DNA from 2 places in the Wansuia hejianensis genome. Region 2 is predicted to be linked to the other one. Evidence: predicted binding sites of a transcription regulator. Region 2 holds the regulator's gene; the other holds the start of a gene.
The links. Region 2 encodes NrdR, which represses ribonucleotide reductase genes. Its sites were predicted from a motif close to CACAANATNTTGTG; they were not measured.
Positions count from the first base shown of each region.

Region 1 (8,144 bases), 1.9 Mb from region 2:
AAGTCAGTTCTATGTGAGTTAAAGATGTGCTGCTTACAAAATAATGCCTGGCGCCGGGTTTGTCAAGTTCCTTTCATTTTTAAGAGAACTTTTGAAATCTCAGCAAAGAAAGGGACTGACGTGCAGGGAGGAGGGCAGGAATAACCAAGGATACAGCCCGCTTTGTGCGATAAAGTATGGATTTTCCGGGGGTTGAATGATATACTGGATGAAAGATAAGTCTACATGCCAGTAGGTATGAACAAAATCCACCCATTTCTGGCTGCCGTCGCTACGGGCCGGGCTGTCAAAGAAATCATTGGCTCCCGGATAAGTCTGTTCAAGAAGAGCAATAAGATTGTTTTTCATTGCAGTTTTCTGAGCCATATAGAATCCGAATTGCCGGTTCATGGTTTTTAATTGGTTGCGTGTTTTGTCCATGCTTCCATATTGCTTCAGTTTTGCCCAACGGTCAAGAGTATAACGTGCGATTTTCTTAGAATCCGCGTTGTCTGTCTTGGGAGTACGGAGGGAGTCATCACCGAAATCCCTGATGAGGATGGGATTTACAGCACTGACAAAGAGACCTGCATCGGAAAGCCATGTGGCAACAGGTTCATAGTACCTGCCGGTATGTTCCATACAGACTTTAGTTTCACCATCAAGGCTCAGGAGCTGCTCGATCAGGCAGTTTATGGCAGATTGGGTGTGAGGGATATCACAGGGTGGCATAACAACCACGTTTCCCGGTCTACGGATAGTGACAGTGCTTTTCCTTTGGAAACATCAATACCAACAGCGTTCATAGTAAAAACTCCTTTATAATGTAATAGCAATGGCCAATGCCAGTTTTCTCATTGCCTATTCAATCTACTGGGTGTTTCACACGAACGTCTTAGGGTTCAACCTGCGTAAAACGAATGCTGCGGATGAGGGGCTGGTTGGCTGACTTATCTACGGACGTAAAGTCCTAGAAAGGGGGAAGCCAGACCTATTGCACCACTCATTCTAACAGCTTAAGCAACAAGATGGATAATTCCTTACTGGCTGTAAGGGATATTAACCATAAATATATTGTAGTAGAAAAGGGGTAGATCATGGAAAATGAACTGAAATTTGCAGTATTAATTGATGCGGATAATATTTCCGACAAATATATTAAAATTATATTAGAGGAGACAGCAAACAACGGAGTGGCGACATACAAGAGAATATATGGGGACTGGACCAGCCCCCAGCTGTCGTCATGGAAAAATGTACTGTTGGATAATTCCATCATTCCCATGCAGCAATACAGCTATACGACAGGCAAGAACGCCACTGATTCAGCGATGATTATAGATGCCATGGATATACTGTATTCTGGCACTGTGGACGGCTTCTGCATTGCATCGTCGGACAGTGATTTCACACGTCTGGCGGCAAGGCTCAGGGAATCTGGAATGCAGGTGATCGGCATGGGAGAGAGCAAGACTCCCCAGCCTTTTATTTCCGCCTGTAATCAGTTTAAATATCTGGACCTGTTGTTTGAAAAGCGTCAGGAGGAGGCGTCGGAGCCGTTAGCCAAGCCGAAGGAAGTGAAAGAAAAGACCAAGCCGCAGAAGGACCAGGAGAAGATTAAAATCACGATCAATTCGATCATAGAGAAGTTTTCAGATGACGACGGATGGATTTTTTCTGGGAAACTGGGGGACCAGCTGTCGAAACGGCTGCCGGATTTTGATGTGAGGAATTTCGGGTATTCAAAGCTGACTCCATTTATCAAATCGCTGGGGGATTATGAGATTAATAAAATATCGGATGGGAACAGCCAGAAGCAGATTTATTTCCGCGTCAGGGAGACCAGGCGCGAGAAGGTCAGCAGATAATCATTGAGCAGACAGGAGGGCGGGATATGAAATTTACGAAAATGCATGGATGTGGGAATGATTACGTCTATGTGAATTGTTTCCAGGAGACGGTGGAACACCCGGAAGAGGTTTCCAGGAGGATCAGCGACCGCCATTTCGGCATAGGAGCTGACGGACTGATCCTGATCAAACCTTCGGAGAAGGCGGATTTTGAGATGGATATGTACAATGCGGATGGTTCATCGGGAGCTATGTGCGGTAACGGCATCCGCTGCGTGGCGAAGTATGTATATGATTACGGCCTTACGGATCAAACGAGCATAAGCGTAGATACCAAAAGCGGCGTAAAATATCTGGATCTGATGGTAAAAGACGGCCGGGTGGAACAAGTGAGAGTCAATATGGGGGCGCCTGAGCTGACAGCTTCCAGAATACCTGTGCTATCTGAGGCAGAGCAGGTGATCGGCCGGCCTGTTGAGATCGGAGGGGAGGAATACCGGTATACAGCGGTATCCATGGGCAATCCCCATGCGGTAGTTTTTGTGGAAGAGACGGACTGCCTGGAGCTTGAGAAAATAGGCCCGTTGTTTGAACACTATTCCGGATTTCCGGACAGGATTAACACGGAATTTGTCAAGGTGCTGGATGACAGGACAGTTCAGATGCGGGTGTGGGAACGTGGGTCCGGTGAAACGCTGGCCTGCGGAACGGGCGCCTGTGCGGTTGCCGTTGCGGCTGTGCTGAACGGTGTGGTGAAGGGAAACCAGGTGACGGTAAAGCTGCTGGGAGGGACATTACAGGTGGAATGGGATCGTGAGAAGAACCTGGTATTTATGACCGGCCCTGCCGCTGTGGTATTTGATGGAGAAATCAACTTATGAGTGTGATAAAGAAATGTTGTGTCTGCGATGGGAATATCGTAGAGGGGCGGTGTGAGAAATGCGGAATGCCCTATCAGGAAAACCGTAATTTTTATCATCTGAATGAAAATAGGCGTGACCACGTAGACCACATGTCCGCCGGGGATAAGCAGGAATACGCGCGCCAGCAGATGGGCTATGGGCAGCAGAGACCGCCTGTACAGACGTACGCGCCGCAGAATAACGGACAGGGCAGGCCTGACGGCGCCCCGTTCCGGGGCGGTGTAGGGAGCCGCCAACAGCAGGCGGCGAGGAACGGCTGGGTGGGCGTTATTATATTTATTTTTATTTTACTGTTTACTCTGGGGCCGCTTCTGTTTGAAATGATTTTTGGCTGACAGGCTGAAAAAAAGCTTTCCTTTTAGGGTGAAGGATGATACAATATGTTGTGTCTGCAGAGGATAAAACGAACATAAATACACCACATATTGGAAAATGCAGCTGTGCTCTGCTGAATCGCGGGCGCAGATGGAGTTAAAAAGGAGAGGTTATGATCTACGTTATTAAGAAAGATGGGACAAAAGAACCCTTTGACGCCGCTAAGATTGTCAGGGCTGTCAACAAATCGGCTAAAAGAATTCTCTATGCTTTTACAGCGGCCGAACAGGATTTTATCTGTCAGTTTGCCAAAGAGCAGGCTGAATCTCTTCATAAAGAGGAGATACCCATTGAAGATATGCATTGTATTGTGGAAGGCGCCCTGGACCGCGTAAACCCGGCTGTCGCGAAAAGCTACCGGGATTACCGGAATTATAAGGTGGATTTTATTCATATGATGGATGAAGTCTACACAAAGAGCCAGTCCATCCGCTATATCGGAGACAAGAGCAATGCCAACACAGACAGCGCCCTGGTTGCGACGAAACGGAGCCTGATCTTCAATGAATTGAATAAAGAACTCTACCGCAAGTTCTTTATGAACCGGAACGAGCTGCAGGCGTGTAAAGACGGTTATATCTATATTCATGACCAGTCGGCCCGTCTGGATACCATGAACTGCTGCCTGTTCGACGTGGCCAGCGTGCTGAAGGACGGGTTTGAGATGGGAAATGTCTGGTATAACGAGCCAAAGACGCTGGATACGGCATTTGACGTGATGGGAGACATCATATTGAGCACGGCCGCCCAGCAGTATGGCGGTTTTACAGTGCCGGAGGTTGATAAAATCCTGGCTCCCTATGCTCAGAAAAGCTATGATAAATACGTGGCCGAATTCCTGAAATATTCTGATGAAAGCTGGAACGGAAGAGAAGAGCGGGCTGTGGAATACGCCATGGATAAGGTCAAGAGAGAATGTGACCAGGGCTGGCAGGGAATAGAGTATAAGCTCAACACCGTTGGCTCTTCCCGGGGGGATTATCCGTTTGTAACGGTAACAATGGGGCTGGGAACAGGGCTTTTTGAAAAAATGATTTCTATTTCTCTTCTGGAAGTACATAAAGAGGGACAGGGTAAGAAAGGCTTCCGCAAGCCGGTGCTTTTTCCAAAGATTGTATTTTTATATGATGAGGCGATTCATGGTCCGGGCGCTTCCTGTGAAGATGTCTTTGAAGCGGGTGTGGATTGCTCTGCAAAAACCATGTATCCGGACTGGCTGTCCATGAGCGGAGAGGGATATATTTCCAGCATGTACCAAAAGTACGGCCGCGTCATCAGCCCCATGGGCTGCAGGGCGTTCCTGAGCCCCTGGTATGAGCGTGGCGGCATGGAACCGGCAGATGAAGAGGATCGGCCGGTCTTTGTGGGCAGGTTTAACATAGGGGCAGTCTCTCTGCACCTTCCGATGATCTTGGCCAAGGCGAAGGCGGAGAACAGGGATTTTTATGAAGTTTTGGATTTTTATCTTGAGATGATCCGCGACTTGCACAGAAGGACTTATGATTATCTGGGAGAGATGAAGGCGTCTACGAACCCGCTGGCTTATTGCGAAGGCGGATTTTATGGAGGCCATCTGAAGCCATCAGATAAAATACGTCCCCTTCTGAAGCCCATGACAGCGTCCTTCGGAATAACGGCGCTGAATGAGCTGCAGGAGCTCTATAATGGCAAATCCATTGCGGAAGACGGTGAATTTGCACTGGAGGTTATGAGGTATATCAATCAGAAAATCGCGGAATATAAGAAAGAGGATGGTATCCTGTATGCAATCTACGGGACTCCGGCGGAATCTCTGTGTGGCCTTCAGATTGAACAGTTCCGTAAAATGTACGGAATCGTCCATAATGTATCTGACAGGCCGTATGTGAGTAACTCCTTCCACTGCCATGTGACGGAGGATATTACTCCAATCGAAAAGCAGGATAAGGAGGGAAGATTCTGGGAGCTGTTGAACGGAGGGAAAATCCAGTATGTCCGTTATCCGGTCAGCTACAATAAAAGCGCTATCCGTACGCTGATCCGCCGCGCCATGGCAAAAGGCTTTTATGAGGGGGTTAATCTTTCCCTGGCCTATTGCGACGACTGCGGCCATCAGGAATTGGAAATGGATGTTTGCCCTGTCTGCGGTTCCAGCAATCTGACGAAGATTGACCGGATGAACGGATATCTGTCCTACAGCCGCGTTCACGGTGACACCCGCCTCAACAGTGCAAAAATGGCGGAGATTGCCGACAGGAAATCGATGTAAGTAACAGTATGGAAGGACAGAAGGCAGAATTGATTTTGGCCCGTGCTGAGAACTGTCTGCGGATGAATGATATATAAATAAGAAACAGAGACAAATTAAATGGGGTCCCGGTTGCACCGGGGCCCCATTTAAGCTGAATTATCCTACCATATCCCACAAATGCTGCATATAGTAGTGAGATTCTACCGTATCAAAGAAAGAACTTATGGTATCCAAATCTGTATTAGGCGGTATGTCGCATCCTGAAGATATAACAAAGTTCTTATGGTGGCCGCATTGTTCCAGAAGTCTCCGGGTCATCAGGTTGATTCCCTCAGGGGTGTTATTGTTAAAGCCATTTGAGGGGCTGATATTTCCGAGGATCAGATAATCTTTCGGAAGCTTTTCCAGCATCATAGTCATATCGGCAGACTCTCCGAAATGGAAAGCCTTGCAGCCGGTTTCCATGAGCTGTGTTACCTGGTGGTTGATGGCGCTGCCGCAGTTATGGTAGATCAGAAGAAAATGTTTGTCCTGTATGGTTTCTACGATTCTTCTTACATAGGAACTGGAGAATTCGCTCATCAGATCTGGGGAGAGGATTCCCGCCAGAGGTTCGGCCATGATGGCGCCATGGGCCCCTGCCTTTTTTAATTCCTGCAGGTAGTTGATGATGAAGGTCGTTGCTTTCTCAAGGACTTTATGTACCATTTCCGGCTCTTCATAACAATCGATCATGATATCGTTGACGTTCAGAAGCCGTCCGGCCAGTGAAAAAGGCCCAATACAGCCTGCGAATACGGGGCGGTCGTTGATAAGCATCAGGGATTTACGGATGGCGTCAATGTTTGTTCCGGTTCTTCCTGCGCCGACGGGGGGGATTTCCAGTGCGTCAGCTTCTTCTTCGTTTCCGATCAGCTTGCCGATGATCGTAGGGATTTCGTCTACGCCGTAGACAGTAAAAGCCCCGAATGCCTCAGCCTCTACTGAAAGATCCATATAAGCGGTTGAAGCGAGCATATCATAGTGGTCGGCAATCATCTTCATGCCGATAGCCTGGTGAGCGCTGCTGCATACCAGCTCCTTGACAGTGACGTAGAGATACTGTACGCAGGGATAGGAAAGAAGAGGAAACGGTTTTTTAGGTCCATAGATCACGCGTTCCATCCAATTATACATGTTCATAGTTTTTGCCTCCTTGATTTATAAATTAATAAAATTATATACAATGTGTAGAGAAATATCATTGCAAGTATTGATGAAAAATGGTAAAAAAAAAAGAAAAACATTACACAGGCACAATTAATAAACAGAGATGAAACTCTGTATAACCCTTGAAATATGGCGTTTTTCTATAGGTATCTTTCTGTAAATTAGAATAACATCGTTAAAGAGGACAGTCAATCATATTTTATAAAATCATGAAAATGGCTGATAAAAGAAAGATAGACACTACAATGTGTAGTGTCTAATGATTTGCTCAATACTTTTAAGGGCTTCCACGGGATCGATTTTATCAAGCGTCCTGCCAGTGATAAAATCGGCACGAAACGCGAAATAGAAGGAAAGCGCCGCAGCAAAACAGTAGCTGGCCGGATGGATACCGCGAAATGGGTGGAAGGCAGTTCTTTCTGACCGGACTTTAGCTGGCGAATGCCCAGAAGCGACTTCTCGTTCCCTGAGGGGCCAGGCGCTGTCGGGAATACCGGAGGCTGAAGTGATCTGGAGTAGCAGTAGATCCAGGATTTGCGAGAGAACCGATTGGAAGGTTTATAGAATTCTTGATACCCTACAATGGGAAAAAAACAGTAAAATTTCATGTTCTTACAGGAAAAAAGAGCTGCCGCAAAATGCTTTTGCGGCAGCCTCATTTATTCGATGTGATTCATATTATTCCGGTATTATGATTCGCGTTTCACGATTGCAGAGCAGCCCATTCCGCCGCCTACGCAGAGCGTAGCCAGGCCGGTCTTGGCGTCGCGCTTTTCCATTTCATAGAGCAGGGTTACCAGAATCCGGCAGCCGGAGGCTCCTACCGGGTGCCCCAATGCGATAGCGCCGCCGTTCACGTTGACCTTCTCCATATCGAATTCCAGATCGTGGGCAACGGCCAGAGACTGTGCGGCAAATGCTTCGTTAGCTTCTACCAGATCCATGTCTTTAATCGTCAGGCCGGTTCTGGCGAAGAGCTTTTTAGTGGAAACGATAGGTCCGACTCCCATGATGGAGGGGTCAACGCCGCCCAGAGTCCCGTCTACCCAGGTCGCCATAGGTTTCACGCCGAGCGCCAGGGCTTTTTCTTCGCTCATAACCACTACGGCGGCAGCACCGTCATTGATAGAAGAAGCATTGCCGGCGGTCACAAGCCCGCCGTCCTTCTTAAAGGCCGGTCTTAGTTTTGCCAGGCCCTCAGCCGTTACGCCTTGGCGGGGGCCTTCGTCGGTATCAAAAAGAACGGTTTCCTTTTTCTTCTTAATCTCTACGGGGACAATCTCATCTTTAAACCTGCCGGAAGCTATGGCGGCGCATGCTTTCTGCTGGCTGGAAGCGGCGAACGCATCCAGCTGCCCGCGGGTCAGGTGCCATTGTTCAGCCACGTTCTCAGCGGTAATTCCCATGTGGTATCCGTGGAAAGCGTCGGTCAGGGCATCGGTGATCATAGTGTCATAAATCTGGTTATTGCCCATACGGTAACCAAATCTGGCGTTTTTCAGAGCATAGGGAGCCATGGACATATTCTCCACACCGCCTGCCACTATGATGTCTGCTTCGCCCTCGCGGATCATTCTT
Region 1 covers NZ_CP060635.1:3,317,296-3,325,439, forward strand. The annotation lists partial or broken gene H9Q79_RS15210 (IS110 family transposase) at 220-785, opposite strand; gene H9Q79_RS15215 (NYN domain-containing protein) at 1,077-1,847, shown strand; gene dapF (diaminopimelate epimerase) at 1,874-2,710, shown strand; gene H9Q79_RS15225 (hypothetical protein) at 2,707-3,087, shown strand; gene nrdD (anaerobic ribonucleoside-triphosphate reductase) at 3,240-5,375, shown strand; gene H9Q79_RS15235 (uroporphyrinogen decarboxylase family protein) at 5,514-6,539, opposite strand; gene H9Q79_RS15240 (acetyl-CoA C-acetyltransferase) at 7,256-8,144, opposite strand, start outside.
Region 1: nrdD (anaerobic ribonucleoside-triphosphate reductase) is a predicted target of NrdR. The motif match lies at 3,127-3,140, and genes of this name have one in related genera.

Region 2 (8,144 bases):
GATCAGCCGGCAGCATGGCCGGTACCATGGCCGGCATGGGAATGGGGATGGCTATGGGGCAGCAGATGGCCAGCCAGATGCAGCAGGCATCAGTATTCGGCGGCCAGAATCCACAGGGAAACCCAGCTCCGGCAGGACAGCAGTCCGGCCAGAGCGGCGGTAGCGTGCCGAATTTCTGCCCGAATTGCGGAATTAAGACAGAGGGAGCTAATTTCTGTCCGAACTGTGGGATAAAGCTGATACGTTCCTGACTCCCGGGCAGCAGCTGGATATCCATGCGGGCATGGGATTCCGGCCTGCTGCCTCCGGGAACGGATGGCGCGGCGGCACTCTTTGGAGGTGCCGGATAAGAATTGAATCAAAGAAATGTAAAGGTTGGAGCTAGAGATGAAGAGTTTGGAAGAACGGATTCGAAAAGACGGAATCGTAAAGAGCGGGAATGTGCTGAAGGTAGACAGCTTCCTGAATCATCAGATGGATGTGGAGCTGTTTAACGAAATGGGAAAGGAATTCAAACGGCTTTTTGCGGACCGTCCCATTAATAAGATTCTCACGATTGAGGCGTCCGGGATAGGGATCGCCTGCATTGTGGCGCAGCATTTCCAGGTGCCGGTGGTATTCGCGAAAAAGACACAGAGCATTAATATAGACGGAGAGGTTTATTCAACAAAGATAGAATCCTTCACCCATAAACGGGTCTATGATGTGATTGTTTCCAGAAAATATATTCAGCCCACAGACCATGTGCTGATCATTGACGATTTCCTGGCCAACGGCTGTGCCGTGCGCGGTCTGATCGACATGATCCAGAGTGCAGGAGCGACCGTCGAAGGCGTGGGGATCGCTATTGAGAAGGGCCAGCAGCCTGGCGGCAGGATGCTTCGGGAAGACGGAATCCGCGTGGAGTCCCTGGCGATCATCGAGAGCATGGATGATGAGACTGGGACCATCCTCTTCCGAGAACAGTGAGAAGGGTCTGAAGATGGAAGAACATGTCCGTTACCATATGATCGTATCCGGACGGGTGCAGGGAGTGGGCTTCCGTTACCGGGTGAGCCATGCGGCGAATGCCCTGGGGCTGACCGGATGGGTGACGAATTGCTGGAATGATACGGTGGAGCTGGAGGTTCAGGGACCGCCGGATGTTATCGGCCAGATGCTGGATATGGCCGCGCGTTCGGAGGCTGTCTGGATTGAAGAGATCCGGAAGACGCGGATGGAGCTGCAGAAGGAATCAGGCTTTCACATCCGGTGATGAAGAAATGAAAAAGTCAGAAGAGCGTTCCGCCGGCTCCCGGTGAGCCGGGCGGAGCGTTCTTCTGTTCAAAGGATGTTGCGTTATGGATTCCGTGGAGGCCTTGGCGGAGGCGGAGGCGGCGGTTCTTCGGGGATTTTGACGAGGATGATATCATCTCCGATCTGGCAGATACACTCCCAGGGGATGATGATGTCCTTTTCACGTCCCAGAATGCCGCAGAATTTTGCAGGGCCGGGAACGATCAGCGCAGTGATCCGGCCGGTGATACAGTTGAATTCCACATCTGCGGGACAGCCGATGGAGCAACAGGTGCAGATGTTGATGACTTCTTTCTGTTTCAGGTCAATTAGGCGCATGAAAAAGTCCTTTTTTTCTAGTATATGATTGACTTGAAGGGGGTTAGACTTTATACTGGAAAAAGAAATCCGCATATTTAAGAAGTGAGGTTAATCATATGAAGTGCCCATTTTGTAACCAGGATAATACAAGGGTGGTGGACTCGCGTCCGGTGGAGGATAACAACGCCATCCGGCGCCGCAGAATGTGCGATGAGTGCGGGAAACGGTTTACTACTTACGAGAAGGTGGAGACAATTCCCCTGATCGTAATTAAGAAGGATCAGAACAGGGAGCAGTATGACCGCTCCAAGATCGAGGGCGGAGTGCTCAGAGCCTGTCACAAGCGGCCGGTTCCGGTGCAGAAGATCAATGAGCTGGTAGACCAGGTGGAGATAGAGATCTTCAATCTGGAAGAGAAGGAGATACCCAGCACAGTCATCGGGGAACTCGTGATGAATCATCTGAAGGATCTGGACCCTGTGGCCTATGTGCGCTTTGCATCTGTGTACCGGGAATTCAAGGACGTGAATACCTTTATGGACGAACTGAAAAAGATCCTTAAATAAAATTGCCTTTTTATCTCTGAATGCTTTAAAAGCGGCGGCAAAGACTAAATTAGACCAAATAAGATTTGACAAAAGGTGTAATATGAGATACAATTTTAGCATTGAGTGAGATGACGGTTTAAAGCACTAAAGTGCCGCTCCGCTTAATCGTAATACTGGAAGGAAAAGAGAGGGAATCATTATGAAAAAGGCAATAGCTTTTGTGACAGTGTTGATGCTTGCGGCATCGATGGCAGCCTGTGGGTCTGACGGAGCAGGAAGCGCTTCTTCCGGCTCATCGAAGGAAGAGTCCAAGACGGAATCCAAGTCGGAGAGCTCCGGAAGCACAGGAACCAGCAGCTCCGGCAGTTCGGAAGAAAAACAGACGGGCGACGGTACCGTATATAATATCGGCATCTGCCAGTTAGTGCAGCATGAAGCCCTTGACGCAGCCACTCAGGGATTTAAGGATGCTCTGGTGGAAAAGCTCGGCAAGGACAATGTGAAATTTGACGAACAAAATGCGTCAGGAGATTCAGCGACCTGCGCGACGATCATGAACCAGTTCGTATCCTCGGATGTGGATCTGATTCTGGCCAACGCGACAGCGTCTCTTCAGGCAGCACAAGCGGCGACGAGCGAGATCCCGATCCTGGGGACCTCCATCACTGATTATGCGACCGCGTTGGATATCGATGACTGGACCGGCGTGACCGGAACTAATATTTCCGGAACCTGCGATCTGGCTCCGCTGAAGGATCAGGCGACCATGCTGAACGAGCTGTTTCCGGATGCCAAGAATGTGGGAATCCTGTATTGTTCGGCAGAGGCGAACTCCAAATACCAGGCCGATACGATCCGCACATATCTTGAAGAATACGGCTATACGTGTAAGGATTATACCTTTGCGGATTCTAACGATATCGCAGCCGTAACGACCAGCGCCACATCTGAATGTGATGTGCTCTATGTCCCGACTGACAATACATCTGCTTCCAATACGGAAGTAATTAACAACGTCTGCCTGCCTGCTGGAATTCCGATCATTGCGGGCGAAGAAGGTATCTGTTCTGGCTGCGGCGTTGCGACTCTGTCCATCAGCTACTATGACATCGGCTACAAGGCTGGAGAGATGGCGGTACAGATTCTGCAGGATGGCGAAGATATATCCAAAATGCCCATCGAATCCGCGCCGAACGTGACGAAAAAATATGTTCCGGCCAGATGTGAAGAACTGAATATCACCGTTCCGGATGATTACGAAGCGATAGAAGGTTAATAAATGCTGTCGGCAGTATGATTTGACAGAACTGCCGGTTGGGGCTGCTGCATTGGAACAGATGCAGCAGCCTTTGCTGGCGTACAAGGGAGGAAATGTTGTGGAGATAGTAAATCTTTTAAATGCTCTGCCCGGTGCCTGCGCGCAGGGACTGATCTGGGGCATTATGGCAATCGGCGTGTATATTACTTATAAGATCCTGGATCTTGCGGATCTGACCGTGGACGGTACGATGGCGACCGGAGGGGCCGTCTGTATCGTTATGATGGTAAACGGGCATTCGGTGGGCGTATCGCTGCTGTGTGCCTTTGCGGCGGGAATGCTGGCCGGATTCGTGACGGGGATTCTGCACACAGCCATGGGAATTCCGGCGATCCTGGCGGGAATTTTGACCCAGTTGGGCTTGTATTCGATTAATCTGCGGATTCTGGGCAACGCGTCGAACATGGCGATCAGCGTGGATAAATATGATCTGCTGGTCTCTCTCCGCTATATCAAAGGAGTGCCCTTTTATAAAAATACGCTGGTGGTGGCGGCTCTCATCATTATACTGCTGATCGGAGTGCTTTATTGGTTCTTTGGTACGGAGCTGGGATGCTCTATCCGGGCCACAGGAGCCAATCCCAGAATGTCCTGTGCCCAGGGTATTAATATTAATTTCTGTAAAATACTGGGTCTAATGCTTTCCAACGGAATTGTCGCTCTGGCCAGCGGACTTTATGCCCAATACCAGGGATTTGCCGACGTACAGGCCGGGCGTGGTGCTATTGTAATCGGACTGGCCGCTGTTATCATCGGACAGGTGGTATTCGGGAAGATCTGCAAGAACTTTGCCACTAGGCTTCTGGCAGTTGCCCTGGGAGCCGTGATCTATTATCTGGTGCTGCAGGTGGTGCTGTGGCTTGGGCTGAATGCCAATGACCTGAAGCTGATTTCTGCGATCGTTGTGGCAGTATTCTTGGCAATACCGGTGCTCCTGGAGAAATGGAAGATTAAACGTGCCTATACAGAAGGGGGAGAACGCTGATGTTGATGCTGACAAATGTTGAAAAGACCTTCAATAAAGGTACTGTCAATGAAAAGAAAGCCTTGTGCGGGCTGAATCTGACTCTGAAGGATGGTGATTTTGTTACCGTCATCGGGGGCAACGGCGCCGGTAAATCCACCATGCTGAATATGATCTGTGGTGTATATCCCATTGATAAGGGGAAAATCATTCTAAACGGCGAGAATATTTCCCGTTGGCCGGAACATAAACGGGCCAGATTCCTGGGCCGTGTGTTTCAGGATCCCATGATGGGAACAGCAGCAGACATGGAGATAGAAGAAAATCTGGCCCTGGCATACCGCAGGGGCTTGAAGCGCGGGATGAAATGGGCGATCACGAAGGATGAGAAGGTGAAATACCAGGAATCACTGAGAACACTGGGACTGGGACTGGAAAGCCGGATGACCAGTAAGGTCGGCCTTCTCTCAGGCGGACAGCGTCAGGCACTGACACTCCTAATGGCGACGCTACGGAAGCCGGAACTGCTTCTCCTGGATGAACATACAGCGGCACTTGACCCCAAGACAGCGGCCAAGGTGCTGGAGCTGACGGAGAAGATTGTCGCGGAAAACCATCTGACTACGCTGATGATCACCCACAATATGAAGGATGCCATCCGGATGGGCAACCGCCTGATCATGATGCATGACGGAAGAGTGATCTATGATGTGGCGGGCGAAGAAAAAAAGAATTTGGAAGTCTCCCAGCTGCTGGAGAAATTCGAGCAGGCGGCCGGTGAAGAATTCGCCAATGACAGAATGATGCTGAATTGAACATTAACGAACGAAGGAACAACAAGCCATATATCAAAGAGTGTGACATGATTTTTCATGTCGCACTTTTTTTGTTCGTGAGATTGGCGAGTATGGAAATATACGACGCTATGTGGTACTATAAATAGTAGGAATAATCTGAATGTCAGATGGAGGAATCTATGAATATTACGGCTGGTATTGTTATATATTCACTTTCTTTGGATACTACAATTCGTACCAACATTGAAGTGGATCAGGATTTTGAAATAGACTCTTATGAGCTGTGGGAAAAGGGGCTGCCCCAGAACCGGGTACTGTATATTGTTGAGAAGGAGAGGCTTTTGCGGGATCTGACCATCTGGAGAAGAAAATTTATACTCTGTGCAGGATGGCTGGATGAAGAGGAGCTGGAGGGACAGGAGTTGTACTGGATCTGCATGTCAGGCAGCATTGGGGTGCATGAGATTATGGGATATGTACAGCAGGTTTTTAACAGGTATTATCAATGGTATATCCGGTTGGGTACTCAGATACGTAAGAAGGAAAGCCTGAGCGAGTTGTTGGATACGCTGGATGAAGTCTATAAGCTGACGGGCTGCATAGCGACTCAGTCCATGAGGATTGTGGGAAGTTCCTCCCGTTTTGAGGAGTTTAATTCCTGGGTAGACGGCCAGGGAATGGTAACGCTTGGGATGGTGAACGAGCTGGTGGCTGATGAGGATTTTCAAGAAGCGGCTAAATATGATGATGTTTTTCTGTATTATAATACTTATCAAGACTGGTATTACTGCTATAATTTTAAAAGCGACGGGCAGTATCAGGCGAGGCTGCTGGCCAGTACGGAAAACCACGAGAAAGCCCATGGAGTGAGAAGGCTGATACAGGATTTTGGGGAATGTGTCTCTGATGTATATGAGGATTACTTCGGGCAGGGGCAATATCTTCAGAGTGGGAGAGAGATGTACGAGATGATTTGCGGGCTGCTGCAAGGTGTGAAGGTGAATGCAGGGGATATCCGCCGTGTGCTGAGCCGGTATCACTGGGAGATCAGCCATCATTACCAGGTGATTCTCTTCCAGTTTCAGGAAGGAGTCAGCGGCGGCGTTGGCATGGCCTATTATAAAGCACAGATACGGAAGCTGTTTCATGACTGCTATGTGGTAGAAGAGAAAGACCGGTTTATATGCATCAGGAATCTGAGCAGGTCTGAGAACAGTGCCAGTGTGTATGAAGAAAATCTGCCGTATTTTTTGCGGGAGACCCTGTGCAAAGCGGGAATCAGCAATGTATTTGACGATTTCAGCCGTCTGCACAGATACTGTGTGGAGGCTGAACGGGTGCTGCTGATCGGGGAACGCACGGACAGCACAAAATGGTATTATTCCTTTCCAAAATATGTGCTGCCCTATCTGATGGAACAATGTACCAGAGAGCTGCAGGCAGAGCAGGTCTGCCATCCGGCGATAACCGTTCTGCAGGATTATGACAGTAAAAATGAAACCCATCTGCTGGAGAGTCTCAGAGTGTTCCTGAGGGAACGGCACAGCATCACACATACGGCCGAACTTTTGGAAGTACACAGGACAACTCTTCTTGTCCGTCTGGACCGGATCAGGCAGCTGACAGGAATAGATTTTGATAATTATGAAACCTGTCTGCACCTGATGATTTCTTTTGAAATCCTGAAACTGGTAACGGAATGCTATAAAATGTAGTATGTACAGTTCCGTAACTTCATCTATTTGCAGAATTTACAGAAAATATGCTCCTATATTATAATGCAACCTATCAGAGATTCCCAGAGCGGGAATCCGTTGGGAACAGTGCGAATTAGATTTTAGGAGGACTAATTATGCTGACTGCAAGAGAGAATTACATGGAACTGGTAAAAGGCGGAAAGCCGGAACGTCTTGTCAATGGGTACGAACCTTTTGAATTCGTTATTAATGAGCCGCTGCTAAATAAATATTATTTCAGCTGTTATATCGAAGGGCAGGATACTAAAAATCCTTTTGGGGTGACGATCCGGTGGAAAAAGGGTGAGCATGCGGGGATGCCCTATGTGACAGATGAGACAAAGGTTATAAAAGATGTAACGGAATGGCGGAAGGATTTTATCAAACAGGATCTGCAATTTCCGGATGAGGCCTGGAAGGCAGCTCAGGAGGCATGCGCTGCGGTTAATCGTAAAGAAAAGCTGGCAACGGGTCTGATGGTCACCGGATTATTTGAATCCAGCCATTTCCTCATGGGATTTGAAGATACACTAATGAATTTTCTGATGGAGCCGGAAGCTACGGGGGAATTGCTGGATGCGCTGCTGGACTGGAAAATGGAGTATGCAAAGGAACTGATGGATCATCTGGACCTTGATGCGATTCTGTTTCATGATGATCTGGGCGCGAAGGATAAGCTTTTCTTTAGCAAGGAAGTATTTGATGAATTCTTCAAGCCGCGTTATGAGAAGCTGTTCGGATATATTACGTCCAGAGGGGTACAGGTGATCCTGCACGCGGACAGCTATTGTGAGCCGCTGGTTGAGGATTTCGTGGATATGCATATCACCACCTGGCAGGGAGCGCTCAGAACCAATAATTTTAAATCGATTCAGGAAAGGGTGAAGGGAAAACTGATCTGCATGGGAGGCATTGACTCGATCATCGACAGAGAGGACTGGCAGGAAGAAGAGGTGCGGGCGGAAGTGAGAAGAGCCATCGCTGAGGGAGAACCCTACGGCGCGTTTATTCCCTGCATCACCTATGGGCTTCCGGAATCTATTTTCCCGGGCGTGCTGGAATGTATTATGGATGAAGTGAACAGGTACAATGAAGAACAGATGAAAAAATGAAGATCTGATGAAGGAGCTGCGGATTTGAAGTGACCCCAAAAAGTTAGACAATATTTGAAAACAAAATTTGTTC
Region 2 covers NZ_CP060635.1:1,406,190-1,414,333, reverse strand. The annotation lists gene H9Q79_RS06560 (SPFH domain-containing protein) at 1-251, shown strand, start outside; gene H9Q79_RS06555 (xanthine phosphoribosyltransferase) at 388-969, shown strand; gene H9Q79_RS06550 (acylphosphatase) at 932-1,255, shown strand; gene H9Q79_RS06545 (PRC-barrel domain-containing protein) at 1,339-1,614, opposite strand; gene nrdR (transcriptional regulator NrdR) at 1,713-2,162, shown strand; gene H9Q79_RS06535 (ABC transporter substrate-binding protein) at 2,344-3,420, shown strand; gene H9Q79_RS06530 (ABC transporter permease) at 3,521-4,447, shown strand; gene H9Q79_RS06525 (ABC transporter ATP-binding protein) at 4,447-5,241, shown strand; gene H9Q79_RS06520 (PucR family transcriptional regulator) at 5,403-6,938, shown strand; gene H9Q79_RS06515 (uroporphyrinogen decarboxylase family protein) at 7,076-8,071, shown strand; gene H9Q79_RS06510 (IS3 family transposase) at 8,143-8,144, opposite strand, start outside.